One region of the Sporomusa rhizae genome, then DNA from elsewhere that is predicted to be linked to it. Evidence: riboswitches for the same ligand, from Rfam matches in the RefSeq annotation. Region 1 holds a riboswitch; each other region holds the start of a gene.
The links. A riboswitch is a leader RNA that binds a small molecule or an ion and turns the genes downstream of it on or off. The one in region 1 is predicted to bind cobalamin.

Region 1 (7,672 bases):
GCATAATAAGTCCTGCCCTGAATAGGAAATTCCGGATTGACATACCCGTCAACCGGCGACAGCTTCGGACTGTAAATTCTCATTTTTGGACCTTTATCGAAGATATCATTACAACCTAAGGTTACTTGCAGGCTTTTTTGCGGTTTCCATTTAAGCCCGGCGCCTACTGTAGTTAACGCGCCCACCGGTCTGCCGGACAGATAGGAATCTTGGCCGCCGCGTTTGTCCTTCGTACTGTCGGTGAAATACTCATCGACATACTTGACTTCACCGAACACCGCCAGTTGCGCGGTGGGATGATAGGTCAGCCGGGCGGAGCCTTCCCATTCCGGCGCATACGTTTGCCAAACCTCCCGCCAGGGTTCAGTCTGACCGTAATCAGCAAAAGTACTGTTACGCCGTTCCATTCGTAGTTTGGTATAAGTAGCCTGCAGGTCCAGGGAAACCTTGCTCCAGTTCAACCCGGTCTGTATCTCCACCCCATGGGCCTTGCCGTGATTGTCATTAAAGTAAGACCAATAATCCACTCCGCGACGCGCTAGTTGCAGCATATTATCGGAATCCCGCCAAAAATAAGTAACTGTCAGGTTGGCATCGGCGTTTAGCATTTTGCCGTTCAGCAGCGCGCTGATATCAAATTGTTTCCCCTCCTCCGGCAGCGGGAAAGCGGTTCCGTTCGCAGCCGCGCCCCGTGGCGGCGGCAGGATGCCGGCTCCGTCGCCGGCTATTTCATACAGGTTCAATAACCGGTAATAGGTGCCGCCGGTCATACGCATGGTAAAATTATCGTCAAACTTCTTCTTCAGAGCCAATTGCCAGGTAGCCTTGCCGTCGGTTTGCTCATCCTCCTTTTTAAACCATTTGTGTGCATCTTCTTTTTGCATCCGGGTACTGCTCCCGAAAATTTTGGATTGATTATAGCGCCCGCTTGCCGTCAGCCATACTGTTTCCTTTCGGTCCATTGTAAAGGTATCTTGGATTTGAACATTGAACAGCTCCTGTTTGTAATAATTGCGGTAACTTGCCATCGCGGTGCCTACATCCCCGATGGCCTCATCTTTGGAATAGTCATCCATTCTGGAACCGTGTACGCGCATTTTTTCACTTGAAAAATTTGTCTGAACCTCAAGCAGTTGGGAGTCTGATAATTTGTAGCTGCCGTCGATCTGAAGATTGTACTTGTTTGATTTATAATTGCTCCATAATCGCATCGGTGTTTGCCAGGGCGGCGCTTTATCATATTCATAAGGCTTTTCCGTATTGTATCTTTTATCTTGATGCAGGTAGTCAATCATCCAGCCCCATTCCAGTTTTCCTACCGTGTCGCGGCGCTGCACCAAAAATTCCCTGGCATCGACTTTCTGCCTGCGGCTTTCGGCGTAGTAGATATCTTTGGCATCCACATAACTGCCGGAACTTACCGCGGTGCTGGCGCTGTCATTTCCCCAAAGGCCATCCGGCAAATGCCGGTCAATTTTCTTCCAGCTGCCTTTGATCATCCAGTTATCATCCTGCCATTTGATCAGCGCATCGGTATTCTTAAAATCGTTGTACTGGCGACGCCGCTCATCGTTTTCCAGCAATTTCATTTTCTCTTTCCATTCGGCTAGCTTTTGACTTTTTCCGGCCATGTCGGGGTTGGTATCCGGGTCGGCTTTACGAACTGCATATTCTGCCTCGGCCCGGGCATAATCCTTATAAATCGCATCCTTGGTTGCCACATCGGCGTTTTCAAAGAAATTTCTAAACTCGGCCGGTTTGGAGAACTTTCCTGTCCATTTCTCTGTGTCTTTGATTGCGCCCCACAGTATATTCGCGCTTTCCCCCGGGGCAGTCGTATAATTTCCCGCATACGCCCGGTTGTAAAAATTATCTGTGCCTGTCGTATTGTCCCGGACAAAGCGCAACCACTCTTCTGTATTTCCTTTGAAGGCTGCTTTTTCCGGTTCAGTGAGACTGACATTATAGCGCTGCTTTGCATTCTCGATCATATCGGTGTTAAAATTCTCAATCTCGGTCTGATAACCGTCGCGCATTTTCATGGCATAGGGAAGATTACGTTCCGCCGCATAGTTTTTGTATTTAAAATCGCCGTCGCTTTGCTCACGGTTCAGCCCCACCATTAAACTGCCGTTACCTAAAGGGGTATCTACCTGCAGGGAGTAGCTTCTACCACCGTAACCAGCCCGTCCTATCTCCGCAGACACATTGGCCTTGTCCGGCCGTTTGGTCACAATATTGATGACACCGCCCATATAGGTACCGCCAAACCGGCTGGGAATATAACCGCGGTACACTTCGATACGCTCGACATTTTTGACCGGTATTGTGGAAATGTCCACAGCGGCATCACCGCCTAGATTGGTAAGTACACCGTCGATAAATACACCGACCTGCGCCGCGGTTGATCCCCGGATGCTGACTGTGGTATATTGTCCTTTGCCGTTCACCTCGCGAACATGAACGCCAGGAACGTTTTTCAATAAATCGGGCAGGGTTTTTTGTTCGCCTTTATAATCGTCCGGTCGGATAACCGTAACCGACCCCGGCGACAATTTACTTTCCCAATCAGGCCGTTTCGCTTCCACGGTAACCCCTTCCAGGGTGAAATCCTGAGTATCCGCATTCGCATTTCCTTCGGCGTGTACCGTTTGAAAACCAATACCCGCGGAGATTGATGCCGCCAACACCAAAGCCAGGCCTGTCCGTGATCCCGTAAGCAAACGATTAGTTGCCAGTGCCTTTTTTTTGTTTTTCATACAATCTCTCCAGCCATAGATTTAAATAATCAAGTCAACCCTTGTAACGAATTGCATACCCAAGTGTTAAAAACCCGGCAGACAATGAAAAACTTTCAATAAAAAAACCCCCTTACCGGGAGTTATGCTCATTACGCCAGCAGCCGGGCTTTACCCGGCCACTTACCGTAATCTCCTCCCCGTCGCTCGCAGGTATAATGGCGATTGTCATGCAGGCAGTTCTCCTGACTTAGGATCATCGCGTCTCCAAACCTTCCCGGAACGCTAGGTTCCAGTGGCATATCTTGAAGCGGCTCCCCATTACAGTGGCGGGACCGTGCCGGCATTACACCGGCTTCCCTATTAAGCCCCGAAGGGCACCTGCACCCATATTTATATTGTTTCAAAATATTTTCAGATATGGATTATATCCCCATGGTAGCGTAAGGTAAGAATATTCGTAAATACCTCAAACGAGTGATTTTTTACTGCATTTGCTAATCATTTTCCATATAATTCAGCAAATTTTTGACGAAACAGTACTGGAATTCGACAGAAATTCCCTGGCAGATCGGGACTGTAAACCAATTGTTATACTCCCCAGACTTTTTGCATCAGTCGAGGATATGTTTCATCAAGATGCCGGACTAATACGTCTACCATCAAATGAATCATATTGCTGTCAAACGTTTCGTCCACAAACGGAATGCAAACATCCATAAGTAAAGTGCCGTCTTCTGCCAAATAATATTTGAAAATCTTAAACTTTTCGTTCATCTCATTGACACAATGCAATAAGTCAGCTCGTTTATCGGCATCAATACCTGTAACAATCTGTGTGCGGATAATGGTAAATATGCTCTCGTCAATAATAATCACTGCCGGCAATTGTTGACCTTTTACTTCAATCCGTGAACGAAAAACTGAGCTTTTCAAAGTATCTTCTATTAACTCGGTACTAAATAAATTTATATTGTTGTCCTCCAAAGATTTTTGAAATTTTTCGGCTTTCGCATTCATTTGCTTTCCCGCTTGTTCTGTAGCGATTTCTTGATTTTGCATTTCTGACAACATCACAATCAACTCCTAATTTATTTTGTCCGGCACTGCCCGCAAGCGGGAATTTCCGGTTTTTTAAAAACACCCTGTGCCCGCAGACCGTAACACGGTCACAGGGTGTTTTTATTACATTAATACTAAAAAGTCCAACGCACGCCGGCGTCAACGCGCCAGTCGGTTTTAATATCCGCTCCGGCTGTTTTTTCAACATTTGCGTAAGCAGATGTATGATTATTTAATTTGGTAGTCCCGCCAAGCTGGAATACCCACCAGGAATCGCCAAAGTCCAGCTTAGTTTCTTTGGTAGGTTCATTGGCAGCAGAGTAAGAGGTACTGAAGTTGCCGCAGAATTCATGCAGCAGAGATACTTTGGCATAAACGCTGCTTTTTGCTGTTTCGTGTCCGATACCGATACCCAAACGGCCAATGAGACTATTCATGCCGTCCTGATCTACCCGCAGGGTGGTACCTCCCAGATAATCGCTGTGCGCATTGTAGCTGTCGCCGCCTAGCCGTGCATACGTCAACTCCACTTGCGGTTCATAGTAAAAGCCGTTATTTTGCCGGATGCGGCGCCCGTATTCGGCACTGACCGAAGTTCCCCATGCCTTATAGTCGCCATTCAGTTTGTAGCCATAGTCATTAAATACCTTATAATCACTCTTGACGCGGCTTTCTTTCATAATTAAATCCAGATAATGTCCTTTTTCACCCAGCCAGGTTCCATACAGGGCCAGACTGGTTGATGAATTATCGCCGTCGCCGCGCTCGTAATTACTTTTGCCGTCGTTATAGCTTACGGCGGCGCCCAGGCGCCAGCCGCTTATGCCAATGGCTTTGTCATAACCCAGTTGGATTGTCCGGTATGAGTTATCATAATAGGTCTGCTCTTTATCGTATTTGGATTTGCCGGCATACATCCGCGCCCATATTCCGTCTTCTTTCCCGGCTCCCAAGCGTAAATCACCCATGCGTTTCAGGAGGTCGTTGTTTTCCGCCCGCCAAGCCATAGCCGCTGAAACCATGGCGGATTTTGCGCCACGCATCATGGCAGTTTGCTCGGAGCCGTAGAAGATTTCCGGTGTGTTATTTGCCGGTTGTCCATTTTCGATATCCGCAACCGTTGTGCAACTGCCATTACCGTCGGTGCCGAAAGTAATATCGCCCACCTTAATCCCGGCACTGGAGGTCAATAAGCCTTCGGCTATTTCCACTTTCCCGCTGAGGTTTTTAGTTTCTTCCGCGCCCTTATAGGTCAGTTTGTTAGACAAAGCATTGAGTACTTTTAAAACTTCCCTACTATCTTTGGTATTGATACCGCTATTATCAGTACTCAGTGTAAATACAGAACCGGTATCTGCGGATTTGATGGTTATGCCGCCGCCCTTGATGTTCGTAGGCGCAGTTGCGTCGTGTTCATAGATAGCAGTGACCTGGCCGCTATATTTGTCAATTGTGATCTCTTTCGCCGAAGCTTGTTTGATAAAGCCTTTAGCACTCTTACTGCTGCCGCCTGCAAGCTCAGTAATGCTGCTTGCCACGTCGCCGGTTACGCCCCACGCACCGCCATTGGCTAAGGTCAGTTTCGTTGTGGCTCCTTCGGCGGTAGTGATGCTGCCGTTCAGTAAAGATCCGTTTTTACTCAAGCCGATATCGATGGTGCCGCTGTCATTAACTACATTCCCGCTGATATTCACAGCTTTGTCACCGGCAATTTTGATCATACCGCCGTTTAAAGTATGAAGAGCGTTTTTGCCTGCGGTGACAATAATATTCGCGCCGCCGTTAAGATTTGCCGTGCCATTGTCGGCCTTGACGGCATCATCACCGCTGGCTGTGATCTTGGTATTACCGGTAACGCTAAGCACTTTACCGCCGCTCATATCAATACCGGCAGCCGCCGTTATATCAAGATCACCATTAATAACGCCGTCATTTGTTACAGTGTCGCTCGCCGTAAGCAACTGAGCTTTAGCGGTAGTTTTTGGTCCGGTCATTTTAATGCCTGTACCATTGGCGGCTGTAATCGTTACTTTGCCGTCAATAACCAAGGTACCGCCTTCGGAAAGAATGCCGACGCCATTCTCCGCAACGATGCCTGTGCCATTATCAGCTTTAAGGCCGACTTCTGCCCCGTTGCCGACGTAAAGGCCCGCATTTTTCCCGCCTTCCGCTTTTATACCAAGTTCTTTTGCGGTTACAGCTGTTTTTGCACCTGTTCCTGCCGCATATAGGCCATAAGTGCTCCTGTCAGTACCTGTGGTAGTTGCGGTTAATCCGAGAACTTGACCGCTCGCGTCTATCGTGAGTGGTTTCGCAGACGCATAGACGGCGGCAACTATACCGCCTTGGGCAGCAGCATCATTGACGGCAACCGTTGTGCCTTTGGTAAAGACCTGCTGGCTAATATTATTACCGCTAAGAGTAGTAGTAGTGGTTTGTTCGGTTGGCGCCCCGGCTTTATAGTAGCCGCCTTGTCCGGTAAATTCACTAAACGTTATGTCTGCCAATTTTTTGGATGCCGAAGAGGTCGTTAAGCCTTCCATTATCTCTACTTTGCCGTCAAGATTGCGCTCGCCGCTGATGTAATTTGTATAGGTCAGCTTGTTGGCCAAAGCATTGAGTACAGCGTCTACTGTCGTTGCATCCGTAATGCCCGTACCTGCCGTCCGCAGAGTAATCACCGCATTGCTGCCATTAGTTTTAGACGCCGAAGCAATCGTGATGGCGCCGCCGGTAATCGTAGTCGGCGTGGCTGCATCGTGCGCATAATCAACGACCGTGTGGCCGCTGTAGTTATCAATTTGGATATTCTTTGCCGTCTGATTAATTAGGCCTCGTGTGTCTTCGCTGCTGCCGCCGTAGAAACTATTCACCCTGCTGGCGGCAAGATCAAGCGGGCGCCCAGATATATTGAGAGTATGCACTAATTGGTTTGTCCAGGTCGCACCGTTTTGCAGCCATAGATTAAAGACACCGTTTAACGGGACTTTGCCATTATATAATGCAGGATTATCAGCCATACCTGTCCACGTGGATTTATTGGTAGTCAAAGCAACATTAATGGTGCCTCCCTGCCCCACGCCGACCCAGGCTCCCTGTGTTTTAATGTCGCCTGTAATGTTTCCGCGGTTAGTTCCGGCGGAAAGCGTTCCGTCCGGATTGGTCCTAACATTGAAATTCACCACACCGCCGGCGTAACTGTCGATGGCTTCATAATTGGTCGTGTCAAGAGTGCCGCCACCGACACTAAGCTGAGCTTTTGCTGTTGCACTAAGCCCCCAGGAGTCGACCGCTGTAACGTTTGCCAGCCCGTTAATGGTAAGCTGGCCGCCATTCATAACCTTAATGCCGGTATTGTTGATGGCCCAGTTGCGATCAGTCACCGGCAGTCCGTCAGGAGCTTTCAAAAAGCTATTGACCGTTACGGCGTGTTCTTCGCTGTTATCATTGTTGATAATGACTTTTCCCTTATCACTGGCATACAGCCCGGCCACATAATAGTAATCGCCCCTTGTCAGGACATTGATCGCACCGGGATTGTTGATCGTGACCGTCGCGTCTTTATCGGCAGTAATGCCGACAGCCTTAGGCGTTGCCGACGACCTGCCGCAGGTAACATCGGTATCAATTGTCAGATCATGTCCTCCCATATCGATAGTAATATTTTGCCCATCGGCGGAAGGCTTGATAGCACTGAAGACAGGTACCCCCTGGGTAACGACGGAGCCGTCAATTTTTGTGGTAATCAACGTATCACCCGCAAAACGGTAGACACCGTCTTGGCCGATAACAGCGGCATAATCTTTATCAGTAGCCGCAGCACCGGTAATAATGCTGTTATATACGTTTGTTCTCCCTTTTGCCGTATTTAA
Region 2 (7,672 bases), 2.4 Mb from region 1:
GCTAATTTACCAATTTGCTAATAGGCTCATGACCTGGAAACAGGCTAAAAAATATAAATCTGAGGTGGGAGGTTGTTAAATGGGCTACAGGAAAAAGCTTCTTAGTCTTCTGGTAAGCTGCTCGTGTATAGCCATTATATTAGGGGGGTGTAGCATGTCAACGGGAAGTGTAACTTCTGCTAAATATCCTACTAAACCTATTACTGTGATTGTACCTTTTGCCGCCGGAGGAAGTGCAGATTTAATGGCACGGGCGTTAGAAAAGTCTTCCAAAAAATATCTTGGCCAGCCCTTAGTGATTACTAATGTGACCGGCGGTGCGGGGACGCTTGGTATGAATGAAATAGCTGGAGCAAAACCGGACGGCTATACGATTGGAGCTATTGGGGCGAATGTTATACTGCAACCTCTTTATGGGGAAACGAGATATCATTATCCTACCGCTATGGAGCCTTTAGTTCAGGTAGTAAGCTCGCCCTCGGTAGTAGCAGTGCTTGCTGATAAGCCGTGGAATAACATAAATGATTTGGTTGATTATGCAAAAAATCGTCCTGGAGAAATTAAGTTTGGACATGCAGGATTAGGAACAACAGCACATGTTGTAGGTGAAATGTTTGCCAAGGAAGCAGGTATTAAAGTTGTCCAGGTTCCCTTTAAAGGTGACTCGGAAGCTCTTACTGCTTTGCTTGGTGGACATGTGCAGTTCATTCCAGGTACTCCGTCTTCTTTGAAAGAACATGTAAAAAGCGGGAAAGTTAAAATACTTGGGGTTGCCGAGGAAAACCGCTTGACTATTCCTGGTTTTGAAAATGTGCCGACTTTAAAAGAACAGGGAATTAACGTTGCCTTTAATTTCTGGATTGGAGTAGTTGGGCCCAAAGGCATTCCGGCAGAAGAACGGGCAAAACTCACTGCTGGTCTTAAAGAAATGATTAACGACCCTGAGTTTAAACAAAGCATGCTTGATATTGGAATGTCAGTTGAATACTTGGGCCCTAATGAGTTCAGTGATTGTTGGGCAGAAAATAATGTAAAATTGACCAAGATTATAAAGGAAACCGGTATTGCCGATATCATTAAGGCACAAAAAAAATAGGAGTTTATAAATTTTTTAATTGGGGATAGTCAGATGGGCTATAAAAATAAAGTGCTTACGCTAATGGTAGTTTTTTTATGCATGTCAATTATATTAGGGGGGTGCAGTAATATGTCAAAGGAGAGTACAACTTCGGGACAATATCCTTCTAAATCTATTAATATCATTGTGCCTTTTGCCGCCGGAGGCGGTATGGACTTATTGGCAAGGACGCTAGAAAAGTCTTCTCAAAAGTATCTCGGACAACCTTTGGTTATTGTCAATATAGCTGGCGGTGGAGGTACGCTTGGTATGAACGAAATGGTTGCCGCAGAACCAAATGGATACACGATCGGTGCCGTCGGCACTAGTACAATATTACAATCCCTTTATGGTGAGACAAGATATCATTATCCTACCGCTTTGGAGCCGATCGTTCAGGTAGTGAGTGCACCTAAAGTAATAGCTGTTCTTGCTGATAGACCTTGGAACAACTTAAGTGATTTAGTCAATTATGCCAAAGAGCATCCTGGTCAAATTAAATTTGGGCATGCAGGATTAGGAACAGCGACACATGTTGTGGGTGAGATGTTGAACAAAGAAGCAGGCATTAAGCTTGCTCAGGTTCCATTTAAAGGTGATTCAGAAGCGCTAACTGCTTTGTTAGGCGGACATATACAAATTCTTTCAGGCAATCCGGCTGCTTTAAAAGAACACGTGCAAAGTGGAACAGTCAAAATATTGGGTGTTGCTGAGGAAAAACGCATGACCATCCATGGATTCGAAAATGTGCCAACATTTAAAGAGCAAGGAATTAATGTTTCGTTTAACTTTAGCAATGGAATAGTAGCTCCTAAGGGTATTCCGGCAGCTGAAAAAGCAAAATTAGTAGCTGGACTTAAGAAAATGATTAATGATCCTGAGTTTAAAAAGGTCATGATGGATATAGGAATGGAAGTGGAGTACTTAGGTCCAGATGAATTTAATGACCGATGGGCTGAAGATAATGTGAAATGGACTAAGATTGTAAAAGAAACAGGTATCGCCGATATAATTAGGGCGCAAAAGAAATAGGGGTTTATAAATTTTAAATTGGAGATAGTCCGATGAGCTATAAAACTAAATTACTTGTGGTGCTGATAGGCCTTTTATGCATGTCAATTATATTAGGGGGGTGCAGTAATTTGACAAAGGAGAGTGTAATTGCGCGGCAATATCCTACTAAGCCCATTAATATCATTGTACCGTTTGCTGCCGGGGGTGGTATGGACTTACTGGCAAGAGCGCTGGAAAAATCATCTCATAAACATCTTGGACAACCGTTAGTGGTTGTTAATGTGACCGGGGGTGCCGGTACAATCGGCATGAACGAAATTGCTGGTGCAAAACCTGATGGATACACAATCGGGGTCGCTGGTACTAGTGCGATATTACAACCGCTTTATGGCGAAACGAGATACCATTACGCTACAGCCTTGGAGCCTCTGGTTCAGGTAGTAAGCTTACCAATGGTCGTAGCAATACAAGCGGATAAGCCCTGGAATAGTGTAAACGATTTAGTGAATTATGCTAAAGAACATCCTGGTGAAATCAAATTTGGACATGCGGGATTAGGATCAACAAGTCATATTGCTGGTGAGATGCTTGGCAAAGAAGCAGGAATCAACGTTGTGCAGGTTCCTTTTAAGGGCGATATGGAGTCCCTTACTGCCTTATTAGGTGGTCATGTACAATTTATTTTTGGAAATCCGGCTGTTATAAAAGAACATGTAAAAAGCGGGAAAGTTAAAATATTGGGTGTTGCTGAGGAAACACGTTTGACTATCCCTGATTTCGAAAATATACCTACATTTAAGGAACAAGGAATAAATCTTGCGTTTAATTTTTGGATTGGAATAGTTGCCCCAAAAGAGCTTCCAGTTTCGGAAAAGGAAAGGTTGTTGGCGGGTCTTAAGGAAATGATTAACGACTCCGAGTTTAAGAAAAGTATGGCAGATATCGGAATGGAAATAAAATACTCAGGTTCAGAGGAATTTGGTGATCGATGGCTAAAAGATAACATAAAGCTAACGAAGATTATAAAAGAAACTGGAATAGCCGATATAATTAAAGCGCAAAAGAAATAATAAATGAGTTAAATTAAAGTGTGCTATCTTCTTTCGGGAAGAGGGCACACTTTAATATTTATAAGAAGAGTAAAAATAAAAGAAAAATATAAGCCAAAAGACATGAGTGACGGACAAAGAAACCGTATGTACATTCGATGAGTACAAATGAATAAAAATATAATAATAGTTAAACAAAAAGAGCTAAAAATACCTTGAAATAATAAAAAACATGTAATATAATTTAGAATTATAATGGATAGAGGTTGAAAAAATACTATAAAAGTATTTTAACAGTATACTTTTGCAGTATGTAAGCAAAGGCTCATTTTATATTTTTTGCCTGATATAAACTTATATTATAAAGTTTATTGTGCAATTTTATGCATTCAGGACAAGCAGCTGCAGCCAAAAAAGAGGAGGAATTTTAGCAATGAAGAAGACAGGGGTAAAAACGGCAGCCATGTTAATTATCATGTTGCTCATGGCAGGTATTGTAACTGGTTGCGGGGGAGCGAATTCCAATGAAGTCAAAATTGGAATTTTAAATGAGATGACTGGCGGCAATGCAACTATGGGGACTTCTTCAGCCAATGGTGCGAAGATGGCAATTAAAGAAGCCAACGCCAAGGGTGGGGTACTTGGCAAACAAATTAAAGCTGTTATTGCCGATAACAAAAGTGAACCCTCTGAAGCGGCCAATGCTATGACTAAATTGGCGACGCAGGACAAAGTTGTAGCCATCACCGGTATGTTTGCCAGCTCCAATGCTATCGCTGCCTCTAGTGTAGCTGAGTCCACCAAAGTACCGTTTTTAGCAGTGGGTGCAACTAATCCCAAAGTTACTGTTGATGAGAAAACCGGCAAGGTAAAAGACTATACGTTCCGTGTTTGCTTCATCGACCCGTTCCAAGGAACGGTAGGCGCTAACTTTGTTCTCAATACCCTAAACCTTAAAAAAGCTGCAATGTTGGTTGACAGCAGCAGCGACTACAGTAAAGGTTTGGCTGCATTCTTTAAAGATGCTTTTACCAAAGGCGGCGGCGCGGTTTTAGCCGAAGAGGCCTACTTGCAAAAAGACCAGGATTTTAAAACAATCCTGACCAAAGTTAAGGCACTAAATGTCGAAGTTCTTTATGTACCAGGTTATTACGAAGAAGTTGGCAAAATCGTAAAACAAGCGCGGGAGCTTGGTATTACCGTACCTATTGTTGGCGGCGACGGCTGGGATTCGCCAAAGCTTGTGGAAATAGGGACAGCAGCGGCACTCAACAATACTTATTTCACGAATCATTATTCGGTAGATGATACCAGTGCTACTTCTAGAGAATTTGTTGAAGCCTACAAAAAAGAATATGGACAGGCACCTGACGCTATGTCCGTACTTGGCTATGATGCGGCCAATGTGCTGATTGACGCTATCAAACGCGCCAACAGCCTGGACCCGACTAAAATTCGTGAGGCTCTTGCCGCTACCAAAGACTTTACTACCATCACTGGTTCGACGACTCTGAACGCAACTCATGACGCAGTGAAAAATGCTGTTATTATCGAAATGAAAGACGGCAAGCAAATGTTTAAGGCTACGGTTAAGCCATAGGTATCGTATATAAATTGAAGGGCAACCCTATTATTGCTGTAAGGCATAGATAGGGTTGCTTCTTTATTACTTTACCGTTGACGCTATTTCGCGGGTTTGTTATAATTAGGGCATTAAATGAATAGTATGCGGTTAAGGTGCCTTTAGCTAACGGCTAGGGAGAATAGGGAAGTCTGAGCATGATTTCATGCATAAGCGCGGGCCCGCCACTGTACCGGGGAGAGCTTACAGATGTCACTCGTCAAGGGGAAGGCGTAAGTATTGATGAACCGGGAGCCAGGAGACCTGCCTTACACCGTCTTTACCATCCTTCGTGGAAAAAGAAGGCTTTTTTGGAGATTTACCAAAAGAGTCTTTTGTTTTTGTACTGGCAAAAACAGGTAACTTTGTCTGGATAAAGGCAAACCGGCTGTTGTTTTGGGCGAAGGGTTGGCGAATGAAGTGTTTTCTTTACTTTGTAATTTTTATGGGGGTTGCTATGAGTTTACTCAATGATGCACTTTTACACATTACTTCTACCGACACCGGTATTATGCAGCAAGTAGAAGAATCCTTGCTGGCTGTAGCCGGGCAAAGCGGCAGTCTTGGCCATCTAGGGCAAATGGTTAAGCAGTACGCAGGTATTACTGGTGAGCAATGGCCGGCTTTGCCTAAGACTTGTATGGTGATTAGTTCGGCCGATCACGGAGTTGCCAGGCAGGGAATCAGCGCTTACCCTGTGGAAACTACTATGCATATGACCGCCAACTATCTGATATCAAAAGGTGCCAGCGCTAATGCTTTTGCGAATTTCTGCGGCGCCGATATGGTGGTTGTTGATATGGGTATTGCCGGCGATATGTCCCATGTGCCCGGATTGCGGCACCGGAAGATTGCCTACGGCACCAATGATTTTACCCGCGGCCCGGCCATGACGCGTGAACAGGCTGTGCAGGCAATAGAAGCCGGGATTGAAATTGTTAATGAAAAGGTACGGGAAGGTTATAGATGTTTTAGCCTAGGGGAAATGGGTATTGGCAATACTACCTCTAGCGCTGCTGTTGTGGGCGCGTTTACAGGGTTGTCGCCGGAACAGATTACCGGCAGGGGAACAGGCATTTCTGATAGCCGGATGCAGGTGAAGATTGAAATTGTACGCCAGGCACTCGCTCTAAACAAACCGAATGCCCAGGATGGGCTCGACGTGTTGGCTAAGGTGGGAGGCTTTGAAATTGGTGCGTTAGCCGGAGTCGTTTTGGGGTGTGCTGCTAACCGCTGCGCCGTAGTTATTGACGGTCTGAATACCACGGCGGCGGCGTTGATTGCTAATGCTATTAATCCGTTGTGTAAAGAGTATATATTTGCGTCCCATCTGTCAGGTGAGCCGGCTCATATCATTGCCCTTAGCCATTTACATTTGGAAGCCTGCCTGGATATGGGGGTACGGCTGGGCGAAGCTATTGGTGCGTCGGTTGCTATAGATATGTTACAGGCGGCGATAAAACTTCTGAATACTCTGGGAGGCCGGACTCATGCTTGAAGATATAATTACATCAATAAAACCTCTGGATACGACGGCAATGGAACGCTGCCAATTGCGGTTGGATAACCTGACCAAACCGCTTAACAGCCTGCATTATTTTGAACATATAGCCAGACAACTTGCGGGCATTACCGGTAATCCCCGTCCGAGCGGTCTGGAAAAAAGTATTATTATTATGGCGGCTGATAATGGCGTAGCTGCTGAATTTGCCTGGGACAACAGGCAGTTGACAACAGCACAGAAACTTCACCGATTTTCCCAGGGTAAGTCGATCATCAATGTACTTGCCGGGCATGCTCAGGCAAAGCCGCTGGTTATTGATATTGGCGTGGCCTCCGATTTACCGCCTTTCCCGGGAGTACGGCCGGAGAAAATAGCCTATGGCACTGAGAATATGGCGAATGGTTCGGCCATGACCCGGGAACAAACCATGCGGGCTATTGCTTTGGGAATCACCATTGCCAGAGAACAAATAGCGCAAGGCGTACAGATTATCGGTTTGGGCGAAATGGGGATGGCCGGAAATCTTCCTGGTCTGGCTATTGCCGCTTGCTATGGTGCACCGCTCGCGGCAGACTGGGAGGAAAAGACCTGCGCGATTGTTAGACAGGCACTGCAGGTGAATCATCCGGATAAGCAAAATCCGCTGGATATGCTGACAAAAGTAGGAAGCTTAGCCATTGCTGGGCTTGTTGGCGTGATACTCGGCGCCGCATCGGAGCGTGCAGCGGTGGTACTGGACGGAGTTGCCAGCGGTGCGGCCGCCTTGCTGGCAGTAAAAATAGCACCGCAAGCCAAAGAGTATCTGATTGGTTCGCATTTTGCCGCCGAACCGGGGCATGCCGCTATTCTTACGCTGCTGGACTTGCCTGCGTATTTAAAGTTAGCTATGAATGTCGGCGAGGGCACCGGGGCTGCTATGGGGATGTCGCTACTTAAGGCTTCGCTGCATGTTCTGAGTGATATGAAAACCTTTGGCGAGGCCGAGGTTGCTGTTGCACAGGACGGGCCGGGGGCGCTAAAACAAAACAAGTCAGTCAGAGGGTAGCCGCTATGAAGCAATCCTACAACGTTTATTTGCTGTGGCTTGGTACCTTACTGGCACTGCTGTTTAAATCGGCCCTGGTAATCGGGGTAGTTAATTATACGGAATTTCAAAAGGCTTATTTCGCAGATTTTTGTGCGGTTGTGCCTAGTTACGCGGTATATCTTGCTTTTATCATTATCGTTTTATCACCGGCCTTTTTACTTAAAGGCCGGAATAGAGCATGGTTCTTAATCGGAATCAATCTGATACTGTCCTTCATTTTTCTTTTTGATTTATGGAATTACCGGGCGTTCGCAACATTTCTCTCGCTGCATGCGATAAG
Region 3 (7,672 bases), 110 kb from region 1:
CAAAAAAACGGCCGTTTTTAAGAGCCACACCGCAATAACAGCCTAAAAACATGGCCGGTAACGCCGTTTTCCACATTTTCAAAACATCTGATAATGCTAACGAAATATCCATATTGTTATTCCTGTCTTGTTAATAACACTAACTTATATTCTCCAACGACCCGTCCGTCGTCAAGCTGGATCGGTGCTTCAATACCGGCGGCATATTTCCCGTCCGCACTGATATCGGCCGCAATACAAGGCCCGTCAGTAGCCACACGATCCACTAACTGCGCTTCCGGTATTGTTACAATATACAAACCATGCACTGAAAGGTCTTTGGAACGAACATTCCGGCCGACGGCTAACGCTGCCTGCCTGCTGCCTGCCGCTATTTGCTCAATCATACCGCCGAATTTATAGTTATTCATCAAGTTACCCTGTAAGTCAAAAACGAATAAACTGTTTGAGCTTGGACTTTCCACCGGGGTTGGCAGCTGCCAATTGGCCCGGTTATAGGTATTGCCTGTTGTAAACACAACATACTCACCGAACATTTGAACGTAATTACCTGTGGCATTAATATAGACACCGGCAATTTTTTGCGGCTGGCTGATACTGCGCCGCCATAGTTCCTTACCTTGTATTCCATCAAACAGAAAACAGCGGCCATCACTGGCAATAGCGGCTGTATAGCGGCCATTAGCGCTTACTTCCGGGCTTGTGCGCATCGCAACATTTTGATACGGGTGAGCTACATCTACGATATTGCTCCACAACACTGTTTCCAGCCTCCCGTCCAAACAATATATGCTCCGGTCATACTTATATTTCGCAATATCATAGTTAGCCGTGGCAAAATAGGCCCTTTCGCCAGCAGCATCGACACTAATCCAGCTTACCCAGGCATCAAGATTGTGGTCACTGGGAAAAAGCCCTACCTGTTCACCCTCTGGCGTAAATTTATAAATACGGCCAATATACTCGTTACGACCGTCAGGCTGTCTTATATACCGCTGCGCAACCGCATAAATCATTCCGTTGGCATCCGTCTTGACAGCTACCACACCGGGGAAAGTTTTTTCTTTAATGTTCGCCCCCAGCTCATTCACACTGGCCTGCCGCCATAGCTCACGGCCATCTTTGGCAGCAAGACTAAACAAATATCCCTGCGGACTGTTTTCGCCAATAAGTATCGACTGTCCGTCCGGAGAAAACTCTACTGCCGTTATCTTTCCTAACCCCATGTTTTTCCGCCAAACAAGGCTGCCTTTCGTGTTAAATAACAGTACCTCGCCTGTTTCCGATCCAACTGCCAGATAGCGGCTGTCAGGTGAGAAGCGGACAAAGCCTTTATTAAATCCCATTCGCTGGTAGTTATATACTTCTGTCTGCCCCAGCACAGTTTCCGTTGTTTTGACATAAGCTCCGGTCTGAGTACCACTCTGTTTACCGGCCATACTCATTCGACTGTCCAGGCTAAAAATATGCGATCCTAATAGTCCCAATGTAACAATGAATAGCACGGTGATTATTATCGTAAAGAGTTTTTTCTTCATATGCCTTACAGCCACACTTTCATCAAATCATATAACCCCCGCCAGGACGGTACATATAACAAGCCATTAAACTGTAGTGCATCCACTGCTTTGAGAACCATAAGACAGGACACGGCCAATAGCAGGGAGTGGCAAAAAAAGCGCTCATAACGCGACCATTTAGGTAATACAGCCTGCGGTGTTTCCCGGCCAAAGCCACGGCTCTCAACAGAAGCAGCCAAGGTTGCCGCCCGGCGCAGCGTTCGCGCCAGTATAGGAAATAGTGTTTGAAAAGCGGTCTGTATCAGCCGACTGGGTGATAGTGTTCTGAATGGTTTAAACCCTCTAAGGCGTTGCGCTGTCAACACAACCGCGGTCTCTTGAAAGATTACCGGCAAAAACCGCAGACCGGTAATCAACATAAACCCCAATTCATAGGGCAGCCGCCATGACAGCAGACTGCGCAGCAACTGACGGGGATCTGATGTCCAGTTAATTAACAGGCCTAATGTGAGCATAGTACCGGAACGCAGTGCCTGGATAGCACCGTATTCCAACCCTTCCCGGTAAATGAACACCCCGCCGGTCAATGCTCCAAAAGCCGGTGTGGCAGGCGGCAGTAAACACGCAATAATAGTTCGCGGCTCCCGGGAATAAAACAGCGCCTGACTTGTCATCGAACCCCAGATACCTAAGAGGACAAACACCATGAGTACACGCCATCTGGCAGGTGATGAGCGGGCAACAACATGCAGGCCCAGAGCTAAACAAAATAACAAAAATAATGACCGTGGACTGTCTACAAGCAGAATCAGAGCCGCCAGCAAAATCAGTAATACCAGTTTGGTACGGACATCAATTCTATGAAGCAGAGTCTGCCCGGGTGTAGCCTCCCATACATGTCTGTCGTACATACTCTACCACCTCCTCTACCGTAAGCGCAGTGCCACCATATAATGCCTGAGAGAGGCAAAGCGCTGCCGGCGGCTTAAGTCCGGTAGCCTTAAGCATATCCTGGTCCTGAAAAATTGCGGTCGGTATATCGTCGGCCACAATCCTGCCTTGCCGCATAACAACAATTCGGTCAGCAAACCGTGCAGCAACTTCCGTATCATGGGTACAAAAAATAATGCTGCCGCCTTGCCGGGTATATTCTTTGAGCACCAGGACAATATCCTCAATATGTCCTATATCCTGACCGGTTGTCGGCTCATCTAAGAGCAAAACCTGTGGCTGACCGACTAATACAGCGGCAATAGCCACCCTGAGTCTTTGTCCACGGCTTAACGCCAGAGGAAAATCCTCTTCTAAATCATTCAGCCCCAATTTATCTACAAGTTGTTGGCAATACTCTGTCCAGCCAGGAGCATTTCCTTGCTGCTGCCGCAGACTAAAACCAATTTCCTCACGCACAGTGCTGTTAAACAGCATAAAGTCCGGATTTTGTAAAACCATGCCAACAGATGGTGTCACACCGGCAACCTGTTTTCCAAGCACCTTTATGTCACCTGCAATGGGTTTCAGTAACCCGCCAATCAAATGCAGTAAGGTGGACTTACCCGCCCCATTGCTTCCCATTAAGGCAATAAATTGCCCGGGAGGCACAACAAGTTCCACTTCCTTAAGGATTACATGCTCCGGATTGTCATAATAAAAAGTCAAATGCTGAGCGCGAATCGCGGGTAGCTCTGCCGGCTGCTGCCCCCTAAGACCTGCCGCGGCCAGTTCGGTAACCGGCGTGTACTTGGGAACATCGTAACATTTCCTGATCGCAGCTACGGCATCACTGACCTTATCCGAACAAGCCGTAACGCCAAGTTGGTGGCAAATGGCGACAGACTGCGGCAGCCTGAGTCCGTTTGCGGCAAATATTTCCTGACGGCTGTACGCCTTTTCGCGTACCCCCTGCCAAATGAGCTTACCGGCCTCCATGATTGCTACCTTATGACAGAGCGGCAATACTTCATGCAGCCGGTGCTCAACAATGATAATCGTAATTCCCATGTTAACATTAAGGTCTTTCAAAACCGCCAATAATTCAGCCGAACCCTGCGGGTCAAGCTGGCTGATCGGTTCATCAAGCGCTAACACCTGCGGCTTAGCAGCCAGCACGGCGGCTACGGCCAGGCGCTGTTTTTGTCCGCCTGACAAAGCATGTACGCTGGCGCCGGCTCTATCTAGCAAACCTACCAGCCGTAAAGCTTCTTGAACTTGTGGCTCAACTTGTTCCTGCTTCAACCCCATATTCTCTAAAACAAAGGCAACCTCATCGAACACCGTTGTAGAAAAAATCTGGTCATCCGGATTTTGAAATACCATACCCACAGTGCGGCTCATCTCTGCTATACCTAAAGTACGCGTAGAGCGCCCGCCAACCAATATTTCGCCCGCAAGCTTCCCGCCGCTGTCGTGGGGAATAAGGCCGTTGAGCATTTTGAGCAAGGTACTTTTGCCACAGCCGGTGGCTCCGGTTAATAGCAGGAAATCTCCTTGTTCAACCTCCAGACTGACATCTTTAATACTGGGAGCACTTCGATGCTTATAGGTAAAGGAAACATTACAAAATTGTACATTGCCCTTCATCTGATCAGTCACCCCCTATCCTGGCTAACCTGGTGCCTAGAGCAGTGCCACAGGCAGCGCCTATCGCTGTATAAACAAACCCGTTGATGGCCAGCACCATAGCAATATACCAACTTGCATAATACATACGATACAAAAATGCCATACCTTGTAACAATACATAAGTAGAAATAGTATCAGCCACACCACAGCAAACAGCCAAAAGCACTATTTTGCCTGCAGGGATTCTTTCACCCTCCTGTTTTTGCAGCCAGCCGTACATCCCGCTGCCATAAATGAATAGTTCCAGAAGCAAGGCTTGCAAGCAATAGGACAACACACCAATTGGTGAAATTTGTCCAAAAGCCAGCATAGCTAAAAGCATGCGAATAACCGTCATAAGCGCAACTACGCCCGGGCGGGGAATTAAGATAACCAGCGCCACCACCATCATATAGAGAAATACTCCGTTAAACAGACCGGTAACGATAACAGCGAACGGCCCCAATATAATGTGAAAAAAATCATTTAACAAGGTAGACGGTACATTAACTACGGCAAAAGCAGACGCACCAAATAAGGCGATTGTTACCAACCACCGGGTTTTGAGTGCCGCAAGCACCCGCCTGAGACGACTAAACGCTACGATCAGACCTGCCATTACCGCCAATGCAGCTATACTGACTACAACCAGCGCTTTGCTATCTTTTTTCACGATAGTAAGCGGCGACTCATACACTATGTTGGGTGTAATCCCATCACTGATTTCGGCCTGTAACATATAATCGCCGCCTGCTAATGCACGTTCATCGGCATACACCGGCATCAACAGACGTTGCTTTGTGTCACCGTTTAGAGCCACAAAAGACTCTAAATAATCTTTTTGCCTGTCCAACGCGCCACCATTTGTATCTTCATTGGTTGCTCCGGGAGTAAACAAGCCGGCTACCGGCTGATGACTGCCTGCATCCAGCAGGCGGACGGTAACAACTGCCAGCTTTTGTACTCCAGAAGGATTATCAATATCCACCCCCAAATGCGTTACCGGGTGAATAGCCTCAACCTCCTGATTGGATGCCCCTTTGCCAATCAGCAAATTTTTGTAATAATCCCATTGCCGGTCTCTTAACAATAAAACGTTTTGCCCCCTACGATCATCGGTGTTACCGTCTTTATCTAAAGGTAAAATAATACCAACTACCGTAATCGGCAAAACGTCAGCTGTTTGAGACGCCGTCACGGCAACCGGCACCTGCTGCGTCAACGCCCCTGCCGTGATACTGGCTGTATACGAGCCAGGCGGCAATTCCGACGCCACCTGGAGAGGCAGCAAATCGTACCAATGGCTATAGCCGCCTGGCAGCAGCATTTTCCTTGTTAAAACATAATAATCTGTTCTTTTTTTTATCTCCCAATTTTCCTGAGTTCCGACAGGACTAAACCCTGGCGGCAGACTGATGGTAATGACCACCTCTTTATCGGCTGAGTCGCGGTTTTCAATATTAAACAGCGCCGCTGTTTGTGTACCCGAAGTTACAGAATCCTTGACCTTTCCCAAGTAATACGGAAGTTGACAGGAAAAAGTCAAGCCATCTTTGGCCTGACCAATAGGAATTGCGAACAATACATACAGCACTGTTACCAATCCAGCCAGTGCTTTTTTGATGGTCAAACTTTTTCCCCCTTTACACCAAAGACTTCGTTTATCCGATGACTAAGCCGCTCTAAGACTCCCTCTTCTCCAAATGGAAGTCATACCCCTACTGACACAGGCGAGCGTAAGTCTCTGGATAAGGGCGACTAACCTTCAGGTGGGGTCAAAACCCCATCTGAAGCTAAGTCTACTTTATGTAAATTTTATAGACGTTAAAAAAAGAAGGGTCAAAATTGACCCTGCGCTACTGCGCTAAGCAAAGGACTTAGTTTATGTGCTTTATAGAAAACTCCGGACTGTTTCCTGTCAGTCCGGGGTATCTACCAAAATAAATACTCCTGGCACTAGGTACCAGGAGTAAAATCCAGTAATCGCCTTTTAATAACATTTCCTACATAAAAGGATGCGTACTGTAATCCCCTCCCCATACCTCGTGGGTAAAACGGTGACTGTCAGTTAGGCAGTTCTCCTGACTCTGGTTCATTGCGCATCCAAACCTTCCCAAGACTTTTCATCTCAGTGGCATTCTCTTGGATTTGCTCCCCATTACAGTGGCGGGACCGCGCCGGCTTTTAACCGGTCTTCCCTATTAAGCCCCGTAGGGCACCTAGCTCAATAATATTTAGTTTTATTAATATTTTATCCGGTTTTCTATTCAATAGTCGGAATAGTAGGTTTATCTTTGCCGCGTTCTTTATACTTATTATCGACAGCATCTTTAGTGTGCTGTACATAGATATCTTGAATTCCCGGGTTTTCGCCTAAACCATGGATATAAGCATCAACCTGGAATCCGGCTGCAATCAATTGTGATTTATATGATTCCTTATCATCGCCAGCCATATCATTATTAGCATGATCGCCAGCAACCAACATCATCGGCATTAAAGTTACTTTCTTAATTTTGTTTGTTTTTAGTTTCTCAATAAGGTTTTCTATTGTGGGATATCCTTCAACCGTAAATACAAAAACATTTTTGAGACCGGCATCTTGAAGTTTCATCTGCAAGGCAGCATAAGCAGTATTGGATGGATTGACGCCGCCATGTCCCATGAAAGCAACCGCTTCATTTTTCCCTATTTTAGGTAATTGATTTTGTAATGCTTTTATAGCAAGCAAGTAATCATCGGGTTTTTCGCCTTCCTGTCCAGTATAATAAAGAAGCGGTCGACCCACTGATATTTTGTCAAAGGACTTTTCAAACGTTGAAACCACACGCATGAGTTTTTCATATTCATCCCCAGCTTCAATGTGAAGAGGCTGAATAATTACTTCTTTGTACCCTTCTGCTTTCAATTTCTCTAATGCTTGTTTTTCGGTATCAAATTTCAGTCCATCCCTATCAGCAAGTTTTTTGATGATAATTCGGGAGGTAAAAGCATGACGAACTTCATAATCCGGAAAAGCTGACTGAATTTTGTTTTCTACAGCTTCCGTGGTCACTTTTCTGGTATCTGCATAAGTAGTGCCAAAGCTTACAACCAATATAGCCTTTTTACCAGCACCTGCCGGAGCAGCAGACGCCACCGACGGAAGCAGACTGACGCAGCCAAACACGGCAAGCATGCACATTGTGACACATAAAGAATACAGTTTTTTCATAACAAATTCACTCCTCAAAATGTCTTATAATTCCAAGCCAAAGCAGGCGATTACACCGTATGCTGTTCTCTGTTCACAGTCCTCCCTCTAGATAATATATATGTATATCATGCTTATTTGGAAAAATTGAGGGTCATTTGACCCGCGCCAATCGGCGCAAAGTTCGAAAGGAAATCTTTAGAAAAATGGCATAAAAATTTAAACTCCTGACCATTTGCAGTCAGGAGTTTTTTAACAGTATGCTAAATGAAAACTCCTGGCAGTTAACCAGGAGTGAATTAAGCTAGTACGCCATAAAGCGTATACTGTAATCCCCTCCCCATACCTCGTGGGTAAC
Region 4 (7,672 bases), 390 kb from region 1:
CCTGTTAGGCCCAGAAGCCAATCAGTCGATACACCATAGAATTTAGCCATTTTAATAAGTGTTATGATACTTATCGGTCTTCTTCCATGTTCTAGTGAACCGACTGCACTAGGTGTAATACCAACAGCCGTAGCCACTTCTTTCAGCTTAAAGTTCCGTTGTTCGCGTAAATATTTAAGTCTTTCCGCTAATATTGGTAAAATCATACCATCATCCCTTAAAAATAAGTTGACTTTGTGCTAACTGCACATTATAATATGAGTATAAAAACGTGCCATTGGCACAAAAAATATAATTGTCATACAAGATGGCAAGTCTCAGACAAAATGGAAGAAGGTAAATCCAACAAACAAATAAATAAGCTTCCACACATGACGAGGAATGGAAGTAGTGCGGGATGTGCGCGATGAAAGGTAGCGCAGCGCGTCCAAACTTGGTTACAAATATACTATTTTATTATAAATCAGCGACGTTATAACTTCAATGGACTGCCTTATTTTGTGCTGCACTTTAGGAAATCTAGAGTGCCGAGTGAACGGTGCCATGAATAAAATGAAACAGGGGACAGTGAATCAGCTATGGCTCCAAATGTCGTAAAGAGGGGATAAGATGCGGGTCTTTTACAAGTATGCTCCATTACTATTTGCTCTATTTGGAATATTAGTCATTCCGGCGGTAGATGTTCCCTGTAATTAAAAACCAAGCAATCAATTGTATCGCGTTTGATCGCTTGGTTTTTGTACACTGGTTAGTTTCTATTAAATTTTTGAGGGTCTTACATACGGGGCTTTGAAGTACGGCTCATCATAAATTCTTTTGCATACAAACAGATCCTCGCAAATCTTTGTATTGGCCATAGTTTGCGATTATAAGATAACCCAGGCTATGATATAAGGCTATAGCTTCGACAAGAGGTGCACCTGTTTCTAATAGTAGAGTGCTAAAACCTTTTTCTCTCGCTCGTTTTTCTAATAGAATCATTAACGTTTTGGAAATGCCTTTCCTGCGGTATTCTTTTTTTACAAAAACCCGTTTTACTTCAGCGGTTTTTTCGTCATAGCGTTTAAAGCTGGCGCAGCCAATGGGCTCGTTATCATCATCATGAGCTAAGATTACATCGTGAATATTATCAAGTGCGTTATAGGAAATATACTGCTTTCGGTTTTCTTCGCCGCCGGCAATTTCATTGAGATATTCATCAAGTAATTTGCAGAGGTTAATGAAATCTTGGTTGCGGCCATCTGTATATATAAATTTCACAGCCATCATCCTCACACATAGATATTCACACTAAGCGCAGCTTTGCCTACCTTACCGGTTGAGCTTATTTATTTGTTTCTGCGTTATCCTTTCTACCTACCAGGTAATCCAGAGAAACAGGAAAGAGGCTAACTGACGACTTCTATTTGATCCGGCGCTTTTAAGTCTACTTTATTTTGTGTTTAAATCAATCTTAATCTCGCCGTTTTTTGCCTCGTATGTGGCTATATGAGCTTTTATAATCATTTCTAGCTCTTTATTGACTGTTCTGAAATTATTGTCAGCAATATAGCGAAACTTTTCGAGTGTTTGTTGGTCGATACGAAGTGTGAACTTAGACGTATTAGGTGACACGATAATCTCCTCCAATAGAGCCTGATTACAATAACTGTATATTAAAAGAGTTAAATATGGCGTATTGACGGCAAAATGACGGCGTGATATGATTAAAATGTACTATGGAAAGGAGGGAAGCCAGTATTGCTACTACATGGACAAGGGTCAAGAAAATTGAATCATTGCGTCGGCGGATTTTCCCTGGTAAGAGGGCAAACATCGGCAGAGTACCGGAAACGGGAAAGCGAGATATATGATAGAATTCGCAAGGCATCTGATGAATTTTCCCGACTGAGCAAAGGTGCAGATACCACCGAAGCTCTCCGGCGGCTGGAGGCAGCGCTGGCAGAGTTTGAGTCATTTAGATACGAACTTTGAGCAGACACGAAACTACATAATAAGGTTCATGAAAATTGAACTTACGGAAAGGAGTAACTAAAAGAGCAAACTAAACCACGGCAGGCTTACCTTGTTAAGCCGACAAACAAGGGCAAAGTCTGCTTTAAAATGTGTCTAATAGACACTTGTTGCCTACTGTCACAACGCGACACTCTGTGATGGAGACAACCGAATGGAAAACAAGGGTATGTTCCACATACGATTGTTTCCAGTACAGTGCAGCAAACACCCGGCTTCAATTTGGGGAAAAGGCAGCCCAACATTGTCCGCGTTGAAGTTTATGGAAAGAGTCCGCAGAAAAATTATATCCATTTGAAGGGATAAACAGTCATAATCCAGAATTATCCATCATAAGATGAAACCGAAAGAACAACAGCATATTTCGGGGATAGGTGCCCGCAAGGGCTTAATAGGGAAGTCCGGTGAAATACCGGCACGGTCCCGCCACTGTAACGGGGAGTAGTCTCGCATTTTTGCCACTGAAGCATCAGGCTTTGGGAAGGCGCGGGACAGCGATGAACCGGAGTCAGGAGAACTGCCTGTTCGACAATCACCATTTTACCTGCGAGCGACAGGGAGGAGATTATGTACAATTACCGAAAAATTTCCGGGTAATTGGATATAAAAAACTTCCGTTGAGGGAGTTTTTTTTATTGCAAAACTAAGCCAAGCCCTAATTGGGGTATAGGCAAAAGAGTAACGAAGAAAAAACAGGATAAAAAGGAATGATTACCTTTGAACCATATCTACAAAGTCATTTGGAACCGGGCCCGCGCCTGTTGGCAGGTGGTGTCCGAGCTGGCGAAAAACACCGGCCGGATGAAATCGATCCGTCGCAGCAGCGGTGGGCGCGGCGCTAAATGTGTGGTGCTCCGCCTGGTCTTGTTGCTGGTGTTGGGCTTAACCGCGTTTATCAATACGGCGGCTGCGTTTACCACTCCGGCAGATGGTACCTGGACATCAAAAGGGGAGATCGATGGCTATGATACCTACGAATCGACAGCCACCAAGGGTGGTGCCGGAACTGTGCCAACAAACCCAAAAAAATACAATGCGCCAATTATATTGCTGGCCGGAGAAAGATGGCGTCCGATGGATTTGCCGGCGGTAACAAGGGCCGCTTATATAACTGCTGCCGAGCTTACCTTGTCTGCCGGCAGTATGCTGGATCTGGCCTGGAAGGGCAACAGTGTGGGCTATCAGGAGCCTTCTCCTAGTAAAGAGCCTAGTATAAAACCGATCGCCCTGACGGTGGAAAAACTGAACCTAACCGGTAACGTTGTGCTTCGCATCAATACCCATGTAAAAACTCCGAGCATAGGAACAGCAGCGGTAGGCGGCTTTACCGTTAAACAACTGACCGGCAGCGGCACGATCTACGTGCAGTCTGCCTATGATCCCAGCTATAAGAGCCTAGTACGCGGCGCGGGTGGGGTATTCCTGCGGCCCATAGATAAGATTATTGATCCAATGAAGTACAATTATGTTGTGGTTGATCTCAGTGCCGCCGGCAGCGCTGCTTACCAGCAGGTTAATGTACTGGGGCAAGTCTCCCTTGTGGACGGTCCGCTGCGGATTTACGAACTAATACCGATCATCGACTGGAACAACCTACAGGCAGGGAAAGCAATCCTGCTGGGGGTGAAGTCTCACAATACCGGTGTCATTTCCGAATCCGGCAAAATGGCCAGCGATGCCCAACTGGCTTTCCGCAATGTCTGGCGCATTGAAGAGGACAATCTCTTTAACCGTATGAATGAGCTGCATGCCCGGCATTTTGCGAAAAAAGATTCGGCGTTCCCTGCCGGGGCGGCGGACAGGCCGGTAAGTGAAGAGGTCTGGGCGCATAGCTTCCGGGGCAAGCTGAACAGCCACGGCGCGTACGGGCGCAGCTTCAACCAAAGCTATGACGGGCTGCAGGTCGGGTTTGACAAGACCCGGGAGGGTGATTTCTTTAACGGGACGTTGTACTACGGCCTGATGCTGGGCCGGATCAGTGCCGATGCCGGCTATGCCACCGGCCAGGGGGACCTGACCGGCACGAGCATGGGAGCCTACGCCTCCTGGACCGGCAACAACGGCCACTATTTGGATTTGGCGGCCCGGATGACGAAAATTAAAAACGACTACCAGTTTTATGACAGCGACAGCAGCAATACAGCCCAGTATGACAGCTGGGCCAGCGGGATCAGTGCGCAGTACGGTTATCGCCGGGACTTGTCTGACGGCTGGTATTATGAACCCCAGGCCGGTTTATCGGTCGGCACCATCGACCGGGTAAGCTACACCCTGCCCAACCAGCTAACGGTTGCGCAAACCGCTGACCGGCCGGTGGTCGGCCGGCTGGGCGTGACCGTGGGCAGGGAGTTCGGCGATGAGCAGCACCGCGGTCACGCATACGCTGCCGTCACGGCCCTGCATGATTTCGGCAGCAGTAAGTTGGAAGCCCGTTTCTCCGGTGACCGTGCGGCCTTACTGACCGGGGCGGGGCAGGACACCTGGGTGGAGTTTAATCTAGGCGCCAGGTTGCAAACGGCCCGCGACAGTTCGGCGTTTTTGGAATTTAGCAAGTCCACCGGCGGCGATGTCCGCAAAGACTGGCAGATCAATGGCGGCCTGGCTTGGAAATGGGGCTTGCCGGCTAAGGCCGGCAAGGCAGACGCCGATCGCCGGTTACAGGAGCCGGCGGCAGCAGTTACAGCAGCTGTGGCCGGAGACGGACACAGCCAACCGGCTCCGGCTAGGGTGTCAGCCGCCGCCCCTACGCCGCAAGCGCTTGACAGTCAGGCCGCAGTGAAAGACGAACCGGTATCACCACAAACGGAGGCGCCACTTAAGCAGGATCCGCTTTCAGCCGGCCAGGCAACAACGGCAATGGCGGATGGCACACGGCTGCAGCGCACGGACGCGCCTAAGGGCAAAAGCATACCGGGCAATAAAGAGCAGCCGGACCGCCAGACTGCTGCGGCAACCCTGACCGAACCGGCGGACTACACCTTCGAAACGGTAACCGTCGAGGCCCCGCGCCCCAAATGGGAGCGGGACCTTTCGCCCGGCACCGTGTCGGTCATCCGGCCGGAGGATTTCCAGGGGGAGCAGAAGACGCTGCCTGATTACCTGGAAACCGTGCCCGGTGTCCACATCCAAAAAGTCCGGGGATCGAGAAACTACAGCGTAGCCCGCGTCCGGGGCAGTACGGCCGCTCAGGTCGGCATTTATCTGGACGGCGTGGAGTTGAACCTTACCTCGGAAACCGGTGTGGACCTGTCGGCCATCCCGATGGACAATGTCGCCCGCATCGAGGTCTACCGCGGCTATGTTCCGGCCCGCTTTGCCGGCGCGCCGATGGGTGGCGTCATTAACATTGTCACCAAGAAGCCCGGCAAGAGCGGCGGCTCGGTGTCAGCCGGCCTGAGCTCCTTCGGCGGCTACAAGGGCAACCTGGAGGTGACGGCCCCGCTCGGTCAGGGCAGCCTGCTGCTGGCGGTCAACCGCGACCAGAGCGACGGCGATTTCCCCTATACCAACCACTATCACCCTAGGGATAAGTACGGGAATTTAGGGCCGTTGACAGCCGACCGGCGGCACCGGCGGAATAATGATTATCACCTGACCGACGGGCTGCTCAAGTGGCAGGACGGGAACTGGCAGGTCAAGCTGGCAGTGAAAGACCAGTTCCGGCATTTTGCCGAGAGTGTCGGTGATGAAGACTGTGATCTTGCGGAGGAATACCGGAAATACCCTCTCATCGGGCGGTTGCACCCTCCTTATCAGGAGATCAGGCAGACCGACTTGTCGGTGGGCCGGCGGCAGCAGGCCGGCAATTTGGATTGGGGCTGGCAGATCGACTGGCGGGACTCGGACAAACACTGGCGCAGCGGCCACCAGACGGTTGCCCACACGGCTTATTATCCCGGCTTGGCCTGGAGCAACCTTCGCAGCAAACGGTTCGGCGGGTCTCTGGACGCCGCCTGGAAGCTGGGCGGCAGCCACCTCGTAGAGCTGTATGCCGGTTATTCCCGCGAACGGATGGATACCGAGCTGTCCGACCTGGATAAGTACCTTAAAAACGGGGACGACGATAGCACCGGCAGTGGCCGGGACAGCTCCATCGGTGCCGGCAAATGGCTGAAATATTATCAGATTGAGCGCTGGCACCTCCAACTGCAGGATACCATGCAGCTCAACCGCTCCGGCACCTTCCAACTGACACCGGTGTTTAAGATGGATAAGCTGGACATGACCGCCTATAAGGAGGACAGTAAGGACGCCTGGAAATATTCCTTCGGCGTTGGCGCGAAAAAAGCAATTGGCGAGCACTGGACCGTGCGCGGCAGCTGGGGCACCTTCCACCATTTTCCCAATTTCTATGAGATTTTCGGCGACGGAGCCTCGTTGCGACCGACACCGGACGACTTGCCGCCGCCGGAGTTTGAGCACGGCCTCAACTGGGACGCCGGCGTTACCTGGCAGGGCCGGACGCTGGGGGCCAAAGCCGATGTTTCGCTGACCTATTTTGCCAACCGGACCCATGACCTGATGCTGCTGAATGTTACTCCTCTCGGTGTCTCTTACTACAACAACGGCGGTGAGGGCAAGGCCCACGGTGTGGAACTGGAGAGTCAATTGAAATGGGACCGTTGGGATCTTAATCTGGCCGCCACCTGGACCCGGACCGAAATCCTGGGCTATGGCGATGCGCTGGCGCGGTCGGGTTTGCCCACGCCCAAGCCGTCCCGAATCGGCGCACCGTATAACTATATCCCGGAATGGGAGGGCAACGCCCGTCTGACCTACCGAATTCCCGGCGACAGGCTGTCGTTGTTTGCCGAATATCACTACTGCGGCAAGGTACCAATTGGGGTATACAGTGGAGGCTGTGGTGCCTGGCAGGAACCGTACGGACTGACCAACCTGGGGGCTAAGTACACGGTCAACAGGCGGATCAAACTGAATGCCGGAGTGAATGACATTTTCAACCGGGGACCGGAAATTGTGCAAGATTATATTCAGGCGTCCAGCGATAGTCACAGTCTTGGCAAGGGCATGAGTATCTATTATCCTCTGCAGGGTAGAACCTATTATCTAACAATGCAGTATCTCTTTTAACGCTTGTCTATGCAGTTTTTTATATTGCCGGACGTTCTTACAGGCCGGACGGTATTTGTTGCAATAGGTTAGGTGAAAGGAGGTGAGAGTTTGTGCCGGTAGGCAGGGGATTGGCTGGGCAAACAAGTGATTTCTTAGAGTTAAACAATAAAGGAGGTTCTTTGTATGGCAGGAACAAGACTTGCGGTGACTACAGTGGATCAGACTTACGGCTGGGGGACTAAGGCAAATAATTATGAAGAAAGGCTTGGTAGGGCTGGTGTCCTCAGGGACGAAATTACCGCTATCGGCGTAGAGGGAAACAAGGTTATAGATACGAGCGGTGATACCCGGAATTACTGGTTTAATGACGGCAGCACCGACAACAAGATACTGCTGTTTCAGTCAAGGTATCGCCGTGAAATTTCTGGCACTATTACCTTATCCCCGGTCATTAAAATCCACGACGCCAAAACCTGGACGGTCAGCCATACTGTCAACCAACCGGCAGACTGGCCAAGTATCAAAAATGTCAACAATGCCGTCGGCGTTGGCGGGTACTTGTATGCTATTGATTTTGATAATGCAA

Region 2: linked by a shared signal. The riboswitch ahead of cobT (nicotinate-nucleotide--dimethylbenzimidazole phosphoribosyltransferase) and the one ahead of SRRS_RS05550 (TonB-dependent receptor) in region 1 are both predicted to bind cobalamin.
Region 3: linked by a shared signal. The riboswitch ahead of SRRS_RS05140 (hypothetical protein) and the one ahead of SRRS_RS05550 (TonB-dependent receptor) in region 1 are both predicted to bind cobalamin.
Region 4: linked by a shared signal. The riboswitch ahead of SRRS_RS03880 (TonB-dependent receptor domain-containing protein) and the one ahead of SRRS_RS05550 (TonB-dependent receptor) in region 1 are both predicted to bind cobalamin.

What each region holds. Positions count from the first base shown of each region.
Region 1 is NZ_CP156925.1:1,234,127-1,241,798, reverse strand. It holds gene SRRS_RS05550 (TonB-dependent receptor) at 1-2,759, opposite strand, end outside; cobalamin riboswitch at 2,956-3,138, opposite strand; gene SRRS_RS05545 (hypothetical protein) at 3,330-3,812, opposite strand; gene SRRS_RS05540 (autotransporter domain-containing protein) at 3,935-7,672, opposite strand, start outside.
Region 2 is NZ_CP156925.1:4,699,785-4,707,456, reverse strand. It holds gene SRRS_RS22015 (tripartite tricarboxylate transporter permease) at 1-79, shown strand, start outside; gene SRRS_RS22010 (tripartite tricarboxylate transporter substrate binding protein) at 155-1,096, shown strand; gene SRRS_RS22005 (Bug family tripartite tricarboxylate transporter substrate binding protein) at 1,208-2,149, shown strand; gene SRRS_RS22000 (Bug family tripartite tricarboxylate transporter substrate binding protein) at 2,230-3,201, shown strand; gene SRRS_RS21995 (ABC transporter substrate-binding protein) at 3,614-4,780, shown strand; cobalamin riboswitch at 4,899-5,088, shown strand; gene cobT (nicotinate-nucleotide--dimethylbenzimidazole phosphoribosyltransferase) at 5,259-6,299, shown strand; gene SRRS_RS21985 (nicotinate-nucleotide--dimethylbenzimidazole phosphoribosyltransferase) at 6,292-7,350, shown strand; gene SRRS_RS21980 (LTA synthase family protein) at 7,356-7,672, shown strand, end outside.
Region 3 is NZ_CP156925.1:1,122,838-1,130,509, reverse strand. It holds gene SRRS_RS05160 (hypothetical protein) at 1-112, opposite strand, end outside; gene SRRS_RS05155 (PQQ-binding-like beta-propeller repeat protein) at 117-1,538, opposite strand; gene SRRS_RS05150 (energy-coupling factor transporter transmembrane protein EcfT) at 1,544-2,431, opposite strand; gene SRRS_RS05145 (ABC transporter ATP-binding protein) at 2,379-4,100, opposite strand; gene SRRS_RS05140 (hypothetical protein) at 4,105-5,751, opposite strand; cobalamin riboswitch at 6,175-6,359, opposite strand; gene SRRS_RS05135 (sirohydrochlorin cobaltochelatase) at 6,385-7,335, opposite strand.
Region 4 is NZ_CP156925.1:846,044-853,715, forward strand. It holds gene SRRS_RS03860 (helix-turn-helix domain-containing protein) at 1-206, opposite strand, end outside; gene SRRS_RS03865 (GNAT family N-acetyltransferase) at 805-1,260, opposite strand; gene SRRS_RS03870 (TraY domain-containing protein) at 1,432-1,614, opposite strand; gene SRRS_RS03875 (hypothetical protein) at 1,741-1,974, shown strand; cobalamin riboswitch at 2,369-2,553, shown strand; gene SRRS_RS03880 (TonB-dependent receptor domain-containing protein) at 2,731-7,104, shown strand; gene SRRS_RS03885 (hypothetical protein) at 7,291-7,672, shown strand, end outside.